3 linked regions of the Tomitella gaofuii genome follow. The main gene of each other region encodes a partner of the protein of the gene in region 3 in a complex. Links are inferred from orthologs where the notes say so. Each region holds a gene or a part of one and is shown on either strand. Other genes may lie near its edges. The genes, in order: groES, metK and groL.

Region 1 (4,240 bases), 2.5 Mb from region 3 along the record:
CGCCCGCACCGCACGGGAAGAGCGTGCCAAGCAACTGTGCGCGCAGTGCCCGGTTCTGATCAGCTGCCGCGAACATGCGCTGGCACTGGCCGAGCCGTACGGCATCTGGGGCGGGCTGTCGGAGTCCGAGCGCCTGTCGATCATCAAGGAACGCGGGCGCACCCGCTCCGGCCGTCCCGCCGCCGTGGCGGGGCGCCGCGCCGCGCACGCCGACGAACCCGCAGCGCTCCGCAGCACCGCCTCCTGAACGGTCGGCTCCGGGAGCTGCCGGAATCCCCGGAAATGGCCGTGGCCCGCGGGCACCTGTGCGGTGCCCGCGGGCCACGGCCGTTCCGACTCGTCGGCGGCCTCATGCGTCAGTGCTGGTGGCCTGCCTCGGCGCCCTCGTCCTCCTCGGGCTTGTCCACCACAGCACCCTCGGTGGTGAGCACCATCCGCCCCACCGAGGCCGCGTTCTCCACCGCGGAGCGGGTGACCTTCACCGGGTCGATGACGCCGTCGGCGACCAGGTCGCCGTACTCGAGCGTGGCGGCGTTGAAGCCGTGGCCGGCCGGAAGCCCCGCCACCTTCTCCACGACCACGGACCCGTCGACCCCCGCGTTGGCGGCGATCCAGTAGAGCGGGGCCTGCAGCGCAGTGCGCACCAGCTCGATCCCCACCGCCTCGTCGCCCGTCGCGGAGTCGGCCAGGTCGCGCAGACCGGCCGCGGCGGTCACCAGCGCGGTGCCGCCGCCGGGGACGACGCCCTCTTCGACGGCCGCCTTGGCCGCGGCCACCGCGTCCTCGACGCGGTGCTTGCGCTCCTTGAGCTCGGTCTCGGTGGCCGCACCCACACGGATGACGGCGACGCCGCCCGCGAGCTTCGCGACGCGCTCCGCGAGCTTCTCGCGGTCCCACTCGGAGTCGGAGGATTCGATCTCCGCACGCAACTGCGCCACGCGCTTGTCCACCTCGTCCTTGGCGCCGGCACCGTCGACGATGGTGGTGTCGTTCTTCGTCACGACCACGCGACGGGCCGTGCCCAGCATCGACAGCTCCGCCGACTGCAGGGTCAGGCCCACGTCGGCGGTGACGACCTGGCCGTCGGTGACGATGGCGAGGTCGTCGAGGAACGCCTTGCGGCGCTCGCCGAAGAACGGCGCCTTCACCGCGACGGCCTTGAGCGACTTGCGCAGCGCGTTGACGACCAGCGTCGAGAGCGCCTCGCCCTCGACGTCCTCGGCGATGATGAGCAGCGGCCGACCGCTCTCGACGACCTTCTCCAGCAGAGGAAGCAGGTCCGGCAACGAGCTGATCTTCTCGCGGAACAACAGGATGTGCGCGTTCTCGAGCACCGCCTCCTGCTCCTCGACATCCGTGACGAAGTACGGGGACAGGAACCCCTTGTCGAACTGGACGCCCTCGGTCACCTGCAGTTCGGTGTCGATGGTGCCGGACTCTTCGACGGTGACGACGCCGTCGGCGCCGACCACGGTCATCGCTTCGCCCACCATGGTGCCGATCTCCTCGTCACGCGAGGAGACGGTGGCGACCTTCGCGATCGCGTCCTTGCCCTCCACGGGGCGTGCGGCGCTCAGCAGCGCCTGCGTGACGTGCTCCGCGGCACGGGCGATGCCGGCGCCCAGGGCCACCGGGTTCGCGCCCGCCGCCAGGTTGCGGATGCCGCCGGACACGATCGCCCGGCCCAGCACCGTCGCCGTGGTGGTGCCGTCGCCGGCCACGTCGTTGGTCTTGGTGGCGACCGACTTGACCAGCTGGGCGCCCAGGTTCTCGAACGGGTCCTCCAGCTCGATTTCGCGCGCCACCGACACGCCGTCGTTGGTGATGGTGGGGCCCGCCGAACGCCTTGGCGAGCACCGCGTTTCTGCCGCGCGGGCCCAGCGTCACCTTCACGGCGTCGGCGAGCTGGTCCACTCCGCGCTCGATGGCGTTCCGTGCCTGCTCGTTGTATTCAATCTGCTTGGCCATGGCTCTCCTCCGGATCTTCTCGGCAGTTCGCTGATACGCGCCCGCCCCGGGGCGTCGCGTGGGCGGCGTCTCCGGGGCGGGTCGTGTCACGGGGTCCGGACCGGACCGCATCGCGGTACGGGCCGACGCCCGGGGGAACTGCTAGCCGATGACCGCGAGGACGTCGCGCGCCGACAGGATCAGGTAGTCCTCACCCTTGTAGTTGATCTCGGTGCCGCCGTACTTGCTGTAGACGACGGTGTCGCCCTCCGAGACGTCGACGGGGATGCGGTTCTCGCCCTCGTCGTCCCAGCGGCCGGGGCCCACGGCGATGACGGTGCCCTCCTGGGGCTTCTCCTTCGCCGTGTCCGGGATGACCAGGCCGGAGGCGGTCGTCGTCTCCGCCTCGTTGGTCTTGACGAGGATCCGGTCCTCGAGCGGCTTGATGTTCACGCTCGCCACGATGAGCCCTCCACTTTCAGTGGTCATACACACCCGCGGGGTCGTCCCCCGCCGGGCGCGGATCGAATGTAGTCGGATCGGTGCGTCACGCAGTCCCGTCGTCGCGGGTGCCGGAACCGCTTCGGTACCAACTAGCACTCTATACATGCGAGTGCCAGCGCTCAACCCTTCCCAGTGCTCGCGCGGGCGCGACCGCGCGAGCAGCCCGGCGGAGACCGGCGCGCGGCACCCGCCTCCCCGTTCCGGATAGTCGTCCAGGTCACATAGGATGGCGCCGTGACCACGGTGAATCGCAGAAAGTTCCTGGCCGGCGCGGGGGCAGGCCTGGGCGGGGCCCTCACGCTCAACGCGCTAGGCGCCGCCGCACCCGGCCGCGCCGCCGGCGGTTTCTGGGCCCCGGCCGCCGCCCGCGCCGACGCCCTGGCCGGGTCGACGGCCGGCACCACGCTCGAGGCCGTCGCGGTGCCCGCCGGGCCGCGCGGGTACCAGCGCCTCACCGCCGGGCCCGGGTACCCGGTGGTCGTGCGCACCGAGCTCGCCCCCGCACGCGCGGCGCGGGCCGACCGCCGCCGCGCGCTCGCCTCCCTTGTCCAGATGACGGACATGCACATCCTCGACGCCCAGTCACCGGTGCGCGTCGAGTTCGTGCACCCGCTCATCGGCTCCGCGTCGCGCCCCCAGGACCTGCTCACCACGCAGGGGCTCACCTCGCTCGTGGGCCGCATCAACGCGCTGGCCGGCGGGCCGCACTCGGGCCGCCGGTTCGACGCGGTCGTCACCACCGGCGACAACACCGACAACCACGAGCACGTGGAACTGGACTGGTACCTCACGGCGCTCAGCGGCGGCCGGTTCACGCCGAACACCGGCGACCCGCACCGGTACGAGGGCACCCAGGACTCCGGCTTCGACCTGTACTGGAACCCCGAGTCCCGGCACACCGACAGTTTCAAGCGCGCCGGGTTCCCCGTCCTCGACGGCTACTTCGACGCGGCGCTGGCGCCGATGTCCAGCCCCGGGCTGTCGGTGCCGTGGTTCGCGGTGTTCGGCAACCACGACGATTCCGTCATCGGCACCGCCCCCAGCGGCATACCGCCCATCACCGACCTCTACACCGGCAACCTCAAGCTCGGCGCGCCCGGCTCGGCGGCGGAGGCCGAGCAGCTTCAGAGGGCGCTGCGCACCGACCCGGCCGCGGTGCCCGGGATCGTCGGGCGGATGACCGACCCCGCACGTATCGTCACCCCCGACGCACGCCGCGCGCCCTTCACTCCGCGCCAGTTCCTGGCCGCGCACTTCGACCCCCGCCACCTGGGCCCCGGACCGCACGGGCACGGCTTCGCCGCCGACGCACCCGAGACCGGCATCGGCTACTACAGCTTCGAGATCGCCCCCGGGGTCGTCGGCATCAGCATGGATTCCACCAACCGGGGCGGATTCGTCGACGGCTCGTTCGGCGAAGCGCAGTTCCGCTGGATCGAACGGACCCTCGCCGCCGGCAGCAGCCGGTACTTCGACGGCGACGGACGCGAGGTGCGCACCGGCGCCGACGACACCCTGTTCATCCTGTTCAGCCACCACACCAGCGATACGACGGGACTGCTCATCCCGGACCCGGAGAACCCGGCGGAACCACGCCACTCCGGCGCCGAGCTGGTGGACCTGCTGCACCGCTTCCCCAACGTGTGCGCCTGGGTGAACGGCCACACGCACGCCAACAGGGTCACCCCGCACCCGGGGCCCACCGCGCGGCAGGGGTTCTGGGAGGTCAACACGGCCTCGCACATCGACTTCCCGCAGTACGCGCGCGTCATCGAGGTGGTGGACAACG
Region 2 (4,346 bases), 1.3 Mb from region 3 along the record:
GCGGCACCGGGGCGGAAATCTGACCGGGCGCCTCACCCGACCCTCACCGGAGCGGTGTTCACGCGGCCAGGGCTGCGGTTGGGTTCCCCCGGACGCGTCACCCGACCCTCACCGGATCGGTGTTCACGCGGCCACGGCCGTGGTCGCGCGCCGATGCGCGCCTCACCCGACCCTCACCGGATCGATTTGCACCCGCACAGTGCCCGCCACCCGATGCGAACTGAATGCGGCCTGGCCCACGGCCAGCGCGCGGGACAGGGCGGCGCCGTCGCGCCGGGCCACCCGCAGCAACATCCGTTCCGCATCGGCCGGCGGCTCGTCGGCCGCCGCGGCCTCACGGCCGCCCCCGCCGGGGAGCCGCACGCCGGGCGGCAGCGGCACCGGCCCCAGCGTCTCGGTGCTCTCGGGCAGTGCCGCCAGGTCCAGGAAAGCCGCGAGCGTCGCCGGGGCGCCGTCCACCGCAGCGATCCGCACCGCCGGCGGAAAACGCACCTCGCGGCGCCCGGCGAGCTCCAGGCGCGCCTGCCCCACCGGGTCCCAGCGGATGAGCGCCTGCACCACCTCGGCCCCGGCATCCGCCACCACGACCACTTTCCCGCCCGTTTCAGCGCTGCGCACCAGCGCCGAAGCGGCCATCCAGCGCCGCAGGGCCTCCTCGCCGGCGCGCAGGTCGGCCCGGGTGAGCAGCGACCAGCCGTCCAGCAGCAGAGCGGCGCCGTAGCCGCCGGGGGCCACCGGCTCGGCGCCCACCGTGGCCACGACGACGGAGGCGCGCGCCGGCACCTCGTCGCGGACGTCGGCGCCGGACGATCCGATCACCGGCACCCCGCGGAACGCGCGGCCGAACTCCTCCGCCGTGCGCTGGGCGCCCGTCACCTGCGCGCGCAGGGCGCGGGACCCGCACTTGGTGCACGAGTGTGCGCGCGCCGCGCTGCCGCACCACCGACACGTCGGCGGGGCGGCCGCCTCCTCACCGGCTCCGCCCGCGGCGCCGTCGGGGCGCGGCGGCGGGAGGCCCAGGGGCCCGGCGCACCGCCGGCACCGGGCCGGTTCCCGGCACTGCGCGCAGGCCACCACGGGGATGTATCCGGCGCGGGGCACCTGGACCAGGACGGGTTGGTCGGCGGAGAGCGCGTCGCGGGCCGCCTGGAATCCGATCGCCGGCAGCCGTGCCCGGCGCGCGGCGGGGTCGCGGGCGAGGGCCTGCTCGCTGTCGGCCAGCGCCCGGATGAGCGGTGACGCCCGCCGCACCGCGTTGCGCGGAGCGAGCAGATCCTGCGCCCACCCGTGCTCGACCAGCGACTGTGCCTCCGCCGTGCGCGCGTGCCCGCCCAGCAGGAATCCCGCACCGGCGGCGTCGGCGCGCAGCAGCGCCACCTCGCGCGCGTGCGGGTAGGGCGAACGCGGCTCGGACAGCAGGTCGTCGCCGTCGTCCCATAGCGCCACGAGGCCCAGACGCGAGACCGGGGTGAACACGGCGCTGCGGTTGCCGACGACGATGCAGGGCGGGCCGGCGAGGGCCGTCACCCAGCGCCGGTACCGTGCCTGCGGGCCCAGCCCGCCGGCCAACTCCACCACCGGGCTCCCGGCAGCCGTTGTCGAAGACGCGGCGCCGCCGGCCCCGGAGCACAGCCTGCGCAGCGCGGCCGCGACGCGGTCCAGGTCGCGGCGGTCGGCCACCACGACGACCGCGGATCGTCCGCCGGCGAACGTGGCATGGGCGGCCTCGGCGATGCGCAGCGCCCAGTCCTCGCCGGGCACGGCCTGCCACACGGCGCGCGGCGCGCGTCCTGCGTGGGCGGCGTCGAGGAACGCGGCGCCGTGGACGTAGCGGGCCCAGCCTTCGTCTCCGCATTCCGGTGTCGGTGGCCCGGGGCCAGGCTCGGCCGGGGGTTCCCGCTGTTCCGCCGGGACCGCGCCGCGTTTCGCGAGGGCGTCCAGCGCGGCGGTCTCGGCGCGCGCATGCCGGGGCGGGACCGCGAGCCGCAGCACATCGGCGCGCGTGCCCGCATAGCGCCGCGCCACCGCCGCGCACAGCTCCGCGAGCGGCGGGGGCAGCACCGGCAGCGGTGAGACGACCCGTTCGATGGTGCCGAGCCGGCCCTCGTGTGCGGTGTCGGCGACACGTTCGAGCACGTACCCGTCGATCAGGCGCCCCGCGAACCGTACGCGCACCCGCACGCCGGGCTGCGCCGCGTCGTCGAGCGACTCCGGCACCCGGTAGTCGAAGGTCCGGTCCAGGTGCGCCGGTTGCACCATCGGCAGCACCCGCGCCACCGGCAGCACGACCCCCGCGCCGGCCTCCCCCGTCGCGTCCGTCACCACACCCCCTCGACATGCGACCGACCAAGCATCCCGTGCACGTTCACGCGTCGGAACGCGCACGGGATGCTTGGTCGGTGCGGGTATTCGGCTGCGACTACAGCCCCGCCAGCGCGCGCAGCTCGGCGGCCTTGTCGGTGCGCTCCCAGGGCAGGTCGACATCGGTGCGCCCGAAGTGGCCGTAGGCGGCGGTCTGCCCGTAGATCGGCCGCAGCAGGTTCAAATCGCGCACGATGGCGCCCGGCCGCAAGTCGAACGCCTCGGAGATGAGCGACTGGATCTTCGACGGGTCGATCTGCTCGGTGCCGAAGGTCTCCACGAACAGGCCCACCGGGGCGGCCTTGCCGATCGCGTACGCCACCTGCACCTCGATGCGCTCGGCCAGCCCGGCGGCCACGGCGTTCTTCGCCACCCAGCGCATGGCGTATGCGGCCGAGCGGTCCACCTTGGACGGGTCCTTGCCGGAGAATGCGCCGCCGCCGTGGCGGGCCATGCCGCCGTAGGTGTCGACGATGATCTTGCGGCCGGTCAGCCCGGCGTCGCCCATCGGCCCGCCGAGCGCGAACTTGCCGGTGGGGTTGACCAGAAGGCGGACGTCGGAGGTGTCCAATGCGGCCCCGGACTCGGCGATGTCGGCGAGCACGGGCGCCAGCACCTTGTCGCGGATGTCGGGCAGCAGCATGTTGTCCAGGTCGATGTCCGCGGCGTGCTGCGTGGACACGACGATCGTGTCCAGGCGCACCGGGCGGTCGCCCGCGTACTCGATGGTGGCCTGCGTTTTGCCGTCGGGCCGCAGATACGGCAGCACCCCGTCCTTGCGCACGGCGGTGAGCCGGCGCGACAGCCGGTGCGCCAGCGCGATGGGCATGGGCATGAGTTCGGGGGTGTCACGGCAGGCGTACCCGAACATCAGGCCCTGGTCGCCGGCCCCCTGCCGGTCGATCGCGTCGTCGGAGTCGTCCACCCGTGATTCGTAGGCGGTGTCCACGCCCTGCGCGATGTCGGGCGACTGGGCGCCGATGGCGATGTTGACGCCGCACGAATTGCCGTCGAACCCCTTCGACGACGAGTCGTAGCCGATCTCGAGGACCTTGTCGCGGACGATGTGCGGGATGTCGACGTAGGCGCCGGTGGTCACCTCGCCCACCACGTGCACCTGCCCGGTGGTGACCAGCGTCTCCACGGCGACGCGGCTGGCCGGGTCGGCGGCGAGCATCGCGTCGAGGATCGAATCGCTGATGGCGTCGCAGATCTTGTCCGGGTGGCCCTCTGTCACCGACTCGCTGGTGAACAGCCGATGTCCCGGGTGGTTCACTGACATTTCTCTCCCAAGGCTCTCGTCACGGATCGCTTCTCGTGTGTCGCACGGCCCGCGCGGGGCGCGGCCTGCACGCCGTTGAGGCTGGTATGAGGGCTCTCGTCATCAGCCAGGATGAAACGGGTACCCACCGACCTTATGCCTCCCGGCCGTGCCGGGGCCGCAAGGGGTCCGCCGTGCGGGGGCGGCCGGGCCGGTGCCGGGCGCCCGGCGTGCGGGGGTCAGCGACGACAGTGGCCGTCGCCGAGCAGGGCGGTCACCGCGTCGAGGATGCGGCTGGACATCAGCGATTTGGACCCGTGCTCGATGGCGCGTTCCGCCCCGTCCGCGGCCAGCAGCCATCCGTCGTTGGAGTCGAGGCCGAAGGTCCTGTCGTCCCCCACCGTGTTGACGACCAGCAGGTCGCAGCCCTTGCGCGCCAGCTTGACGCGGCCGTGGTGCAGGGCGTCGCCGTCGGCGTCACCGGTCTCCGCGGCGAAGCCCACGATCACCCGCGGCGCGGGCAGTCCCCCGTCGCCGCGGCGCGCGACGAGGCCCCGGAGGATGTCGGGGTTGCGGGTCAGTGGCACCGCGTCGGGCTCGCTGTCCGCACCCTTCTTCATCTTCGCGTCGGCGCGGGCGGCCGGCCGGAAATCAGCGACGGCGGCGGCCATGATCACGACCTCGGCCTCCGCGGCGGCCGCGTCGACGGCGGACTCGAGCTCGG
Region 3 (4,375 bases):
AGTCCCGTGGTCGGCTCGTCGAGGAAGACGACGTCGGGCGCGCCGACGAGCGTCATCGCGAGGTCCAGGCGCCGTTGCATGCCGCCGGAGTAGGTGCGCGAGCTGCGGTCGGCGGCGTCGGTCAGGTCGAAGCGTCGGAGGAGCCCGTCGGCGACGGCCCGTCCGCGGGCACGAGGCAGGTGCTGCAGGTCGGCCATCAGCTGCAGGTTTTCGCGGCCGGTGAGCAGTTCGTCGATGGCGGAGAACTGTCCGGTGACGCCGATCCGGCGGCGGATCGCGTCTGGGTCACCGGACACGTCGTGCCCGAGGATCCGCGCGGATCCTCCGTCGGCGGTGATGAGGGTGGTGAGGATGCGCACGACGGTGGTCTTGCCCGCGCCGTTGGGGCCGAGCAGGGCGTAGACGGAGCCGGCCGGGACTGTGAATCCGATGCCGTCGAGCACGGCGGTGCCGTCGAAGGATTTGCGCACCCCGTCGACTGCGATGGCCGGCTGTGCGGCGCGTACAGATGCTGTCATGCATACAGCGTGCGAGGTTGACCCTGCGTCAGGGTCAAGCATCTCCGTCGGAATTGTCCGTCGCCGCGGGGCGGTGCGGGCACCGCGTGCCGGTTTCGGGTGCCGTCACTGGCGGCGTTCGGGCGTCGGAGCGGGAATGGCGGATGTGCAGCCGCACGGCGACCCGCTGGAACTCGCGTACGCCGGCGTCGCGTCCTCGCCCCTCGGCCGTGCCTGCGGGGGCCGGCAGTCGGAGGGCGCAGCGGCCCGCCGCGGGACGTGGGCCTTGAGGTTACCGGCTCTGCGATGCCTTGCACTCTCTGGTGGTGAGTGCTAAAAATGGGTTTGGCACTCGCCGCGCGTGAGTGCCAGGTCGGGACGGTGAGACCGTGGTCGCCCGCACGTGACTGCGCGTGCGGCACAGGCGGCGGTCGTCCGTCGCGGGCACCGAGCCTGGCCAGCAGCGTACTAGGGGTGCGGCATCATCCGCCCGCCCCGCGTGTCAGCCTTCCTACCTGGAGGATCACTTCGCAATGGCCAAGATGATCGCGTACGACGAAGAGGCCCGCCGCGGCCTCGAGCGGGGCCTGAACTCCCTCGCCGACACCGTCAAGGTCACGTTGGGGCCCAAGGGCCGCAACGTGGTCCTGGAGAAGAAGTGGGGCGCCCCCACGATCACCAACGATGGCGTGTCCATCGCCAAGGAGATCGAGCTGGAGGACCCCTACGAGAAGATCGGCGCCGAGCTGGTCAAGGAGGTCGCCAAGAAGACGGACGACGTCGCGGGCGACGGCACCACCACGGCCACCGTGCTCGCTCAGGCGCTCGTGCGTGAGGGCCTGCGCAACGTCGCGGCCGGCGCCAACCCGCTGGGCCTCAAGCGCGGCATCGAGCAGGCCACCTCGGCGGTGTCCGACTCGCTGCTCAAGGCCGCCACCGAGGTCGAAACCAAGGAGCAGATCGCCGCCACCGCCGGCATCTCCGCGGGCGACATGTCCATCGGCGAGCTCATCGCCGAGGCCATGGACAAGGTGGGCAAGGAAGGCGTCATCACGGTCGAGGAGGCGCAGACGTTCGGTCTGTCGCTGGAGCTCACCGAGGGCATGCGCTTCGACAAGGGCTACATCTCCGGCTACTTCGTCACCGACGCGGAGCGCCAGGAGGCCGTCCTGGAGGATCCCTACATCCTGCTGGTCAGCTCCAAGATCTCCACGGTCAAGGACCTGCTGCCGCTGCTGGAGAAGGTCATCCAGTCCGGCAAGCCGCTGGCCATCATCTCCGAGGACGTCGAGGGCGAGGCCCTGTCCACGCTGGTGGTCAACAAGCTCAAGGGCACGTTCAAGTCGGTCGCCATCAAGGCCCCCGGCTTCGGCGACCGCCGCAAGGCGATGCTGCAGGACATGGCCATCCTCACCGGCGGCCAGGTCATCAGCGAGGAGGTCGGCCTCTCCCTGGAGAGCGCGGGCCTGGAGCTGCTGGGCCAGGCGCGCAAGATCGTGGTCACCAAGGACGAGACCACCATCGTCGAGGGCGCCGGCGATTCCGAGTCGATCGCGGGCCGCGTGAGCCAGATCCGCGCCGAGATCGAGAACTCCGACTCCGACTACGACCGCGAGAAGCTGCAGGAGCGCCTGGCCAAGCTGGCCGGAGGTGTTGCGGTGATCAAGGCCGGCGCTGCCACCGAGGTGGAGCTCAAGGAGCGCAAGCACCGCATCGAGGACGCAGTCCGCAACGCCAAGGCGGCCGTCGAGGAGGGCATCGTCGCCGGCGGCGGCGTGGCCCTGCTGCAGGCGGTTCCCGCGCTCGACGGCCTTGCGCTCGAGGGCGACGAGGCGACGGGCGTGAACATCGTCCGCGTCGCGCTGGAGTCCCCGCTCAAGCAGATCGCCGACAATGCCGGCCTGGAACCGGGCGTCGTCGCCGCGAAGGTGCGCGAGCTGCCCGCGGGCCAGGGCCTCAACGCCGCCACCGGCGTGTACGAGGACCTGATGGCCGCCGGCATCAACGACCCGGTGAAGGTCACCCGCTCGGCGCTGCAGAACGCGGCGTCCATCGCGGCCCTGTTCCTCACCACCGAGGCCGTCGTCGCCGACAAGCCGGAGAAGGCCGCCCCCATGGCGGACCCGACCGGCGGCATGGGCGGCATGGACTTCTGAGTCCGCCGCGCACGCGCTGACAGAAAGGGCGGGCCCCACACCGGGATGGTGTGGGGCCCGCCCTTCTTCTGCGGTATAGAGGCTTACGCGTTGTCGCCGCCGCCGCCGTTGTCGCCACCGCCGTTGTCGCCGCCGCCGTTGTCGCCGCCGCCGATGGCGCCGACGACGCAGTCGATGATGGTGGAGACGGAGCCGGTGGCGTCCGTGCCCTCGTCAGTGGTCGTCTCGCCGTCGCCCTCGTCGGAGCCGCCGGTGAAGCAGCCGAGGATGTCGGTCACGCTGCCGAACATCGAATCGCCGCCCTCCTCGGCGGCAGGCGTCTCGGAGCTTCCTGCGCCACCGAGGATCTCGGTGATCGAGCCGAGCGACTCGGTGGAGCCGGCGTCGGTATCCCCGTCGGCGGCCGAGGCGACGCCGGGGACGATGAAGGCCGCTGCGGTCGCGAGGGCGAAGCCGCCGCCTACGACGCGCTTGAGGGCAGAAGTGTGGGTACGCACGTGAGTTGCCTCCGTTGTCGCTGAGATGTTCAGTTGCAATGTGCGAGTGGGCTAGACCACCGGCACAATGGGGACCTTTCCTGGTCGTTGGGCCGATGTCAATGAAACAGCGGCATTTTCGTGATGTCTGGTTGTGAACGCCGGGGCGTGAGGTTAAACAGGGTTGGTGGACATCGAGATAGCGGGATCAGAGATCCTGCTGGAAGGCTGTCCCCATGCCCGCCCCCGCGATCGTCTGGTTTCGCCGCGACCTGCGGCTGACCGACCTGCCGACACTGCTCGCCGCCCGCGACCGCAGCACACACGCGCTCGCGGTGTTCGTCCTCGACGATGCCCTCCTACGCCCGTCAGGAACACCGCGGACCGGTTTCCTCGCCGGCTGCCTGCGCGCCCTCGACGCCGACCTGGACGGCCGGCTCCTTCTCGTCCGTGGCGACCCGGTGGAGGCCATCCCCCGGCTCGCCCGTGCCATCGGCGCGGACTCCGTGCACGTCAGCGCCGACTTCGGCCCCTACGGCAGGCAACGTGACGAGGTCGTAGAAACAGAGATGGCGGCGTCGGGCATCCCGCTTGTCCGCACCGGATCGCCCTATGCCGTCACCCCAGGACGGATCAGCACGAAGGCCGGCACGCCCTACAAGGTCTTCACCTCCTACCGTCGAGCCTGGCTGGAGCACGGCTGGCGCTCGCCGGCCGCCACCACCGTGGACACTCTCGCCTGGCTCGACCCGGCCGAACTTCCTCCGCTCGCGGGTTCGCTCCGGTGCTCCGCGCCCGGCGCACTCCCGGATGTCGGCAACAAGCGGGACGATCCTGCATTGCCACCACCGGGCGAAGCGGCGGCGCTGCGCCGGTGGCGAACGTTTCGCGACGAGCGGTTTTCCGGCTACGACGTGCACCGCGACCGGCCGGATCGGGACGCCACCACCAGGCTCTCCCCGTATCTGAAGTTCGGATGCATCCACCCCCGCACCGTGCTGCACGACCTGCGCGACAGCGCGGGCCCGGCCGCGTCCGTCCTCCGCAGCGAGCTGGCTTGGCGCGACTTCTACGCCGACGTGCTGTTCCACCGGCCGGACACGGCGCGCCGCAACTACAACGCCCGGTTCGACGCGATGCGGTACGACGCGGGACCGGACGCGGAGGCCGCGTTCGACGCCTGGCGCGCGGGCCGAACGGGCTACCCCATCGTCGACGCGGGTATGCGCCAGCTGCTCGGGGAGGG

What was found.
Region 1: the proteins of groL (region 3) and groES are in contact, whole or in part, in a cryo-EM structure (PDB 8P4O), measured with the Escherichia coli proteins. The link is inferred for Tomitella gaofuii from one-to-one orthologs.
Region 2: the proteins of groL (region 3) and metK are in contact, whole or in part, in a cryo-EM structure (PDB 8P4O), measured with the Escherichia coli proteins. The link is inferred for Tomitella gaofuii from one-to-one orthologs.

Annotation. Positions count from the first base shown.
Region 1 is NZ_CP059900.1:1,079,684-1,083,923, reverse strand. The notes cover bases 760-3,468. They hold groES (co-chaperone GroES), read right to left. Parts: upstream 2,410-3,468; coding sequence 2,110-2,409; downstream 760-2,109. Other genes in these bases: H4F70_RS04885 (TIGR03767 family metallophosphoesterase), read left to right, coding at 2,686-3,468. In the rest of the region: more of H4F70_RS04885, read left to right, coding at 3,469-4,240. UniProt on the Escherichia coli protein: Together with the chaperonin GroEL, plays an essential role in assisting protein folding.
Region 2 is NZ_CP059900.1:2,265,480-2,269,825, forward strand. The notes cover bases 1,532-4,346. They hold metK (methionine adenosyltransferase), read right to left. Parts: upstream 3,644-4,346; coding sequence 2,420-3,643; downstream 1,532-2,419. Other genes in these bases: H4F70_RS10620 (primosomal protein N'), read right to left, coding at 1,532-2,259; coaBC (bifunctional phosphopantothenoylcysteine decarboxylase/phosphopantothenate--cysteine ligase CoaBC), read right to left, coding at 3,862-4,346. Outside these bases: H4F70_RS10615 (EthD domain-containing protein), read left to right, coding at 1-23; more of H4F70_RS10620, read right to left, coding at 163-1,531. UniProt on the Escherichia coli protein: Catalyzes the formation of S-adenosylmethionine (AdoMet) from methionine and ATP.
Region 3 is NZ_CP059900.1:3,596,963-3,601,337, reverse strand. What follows is about bases 498-3,341. They hold groL (chaperonin GroEL), read left to right. Parts: upstream 498-1,030; coding sequence 1,031-2,653; downstream 2,654-3,341. Other genes in these bases: H4F70_RS16735 (hypothetical protein), read right to left, coding at 2,737-3,150; H4F70_RS16745 (ATP-binding cassette domain-containing protein), read right to left, coding at 498-518. Outside these bases: more of H4F70_RS16745, read right to left, coding at 1-497; H4F70_RS16730 (cryptochrome/photolyase family protein), read left to right, coding at 3,366-4,375.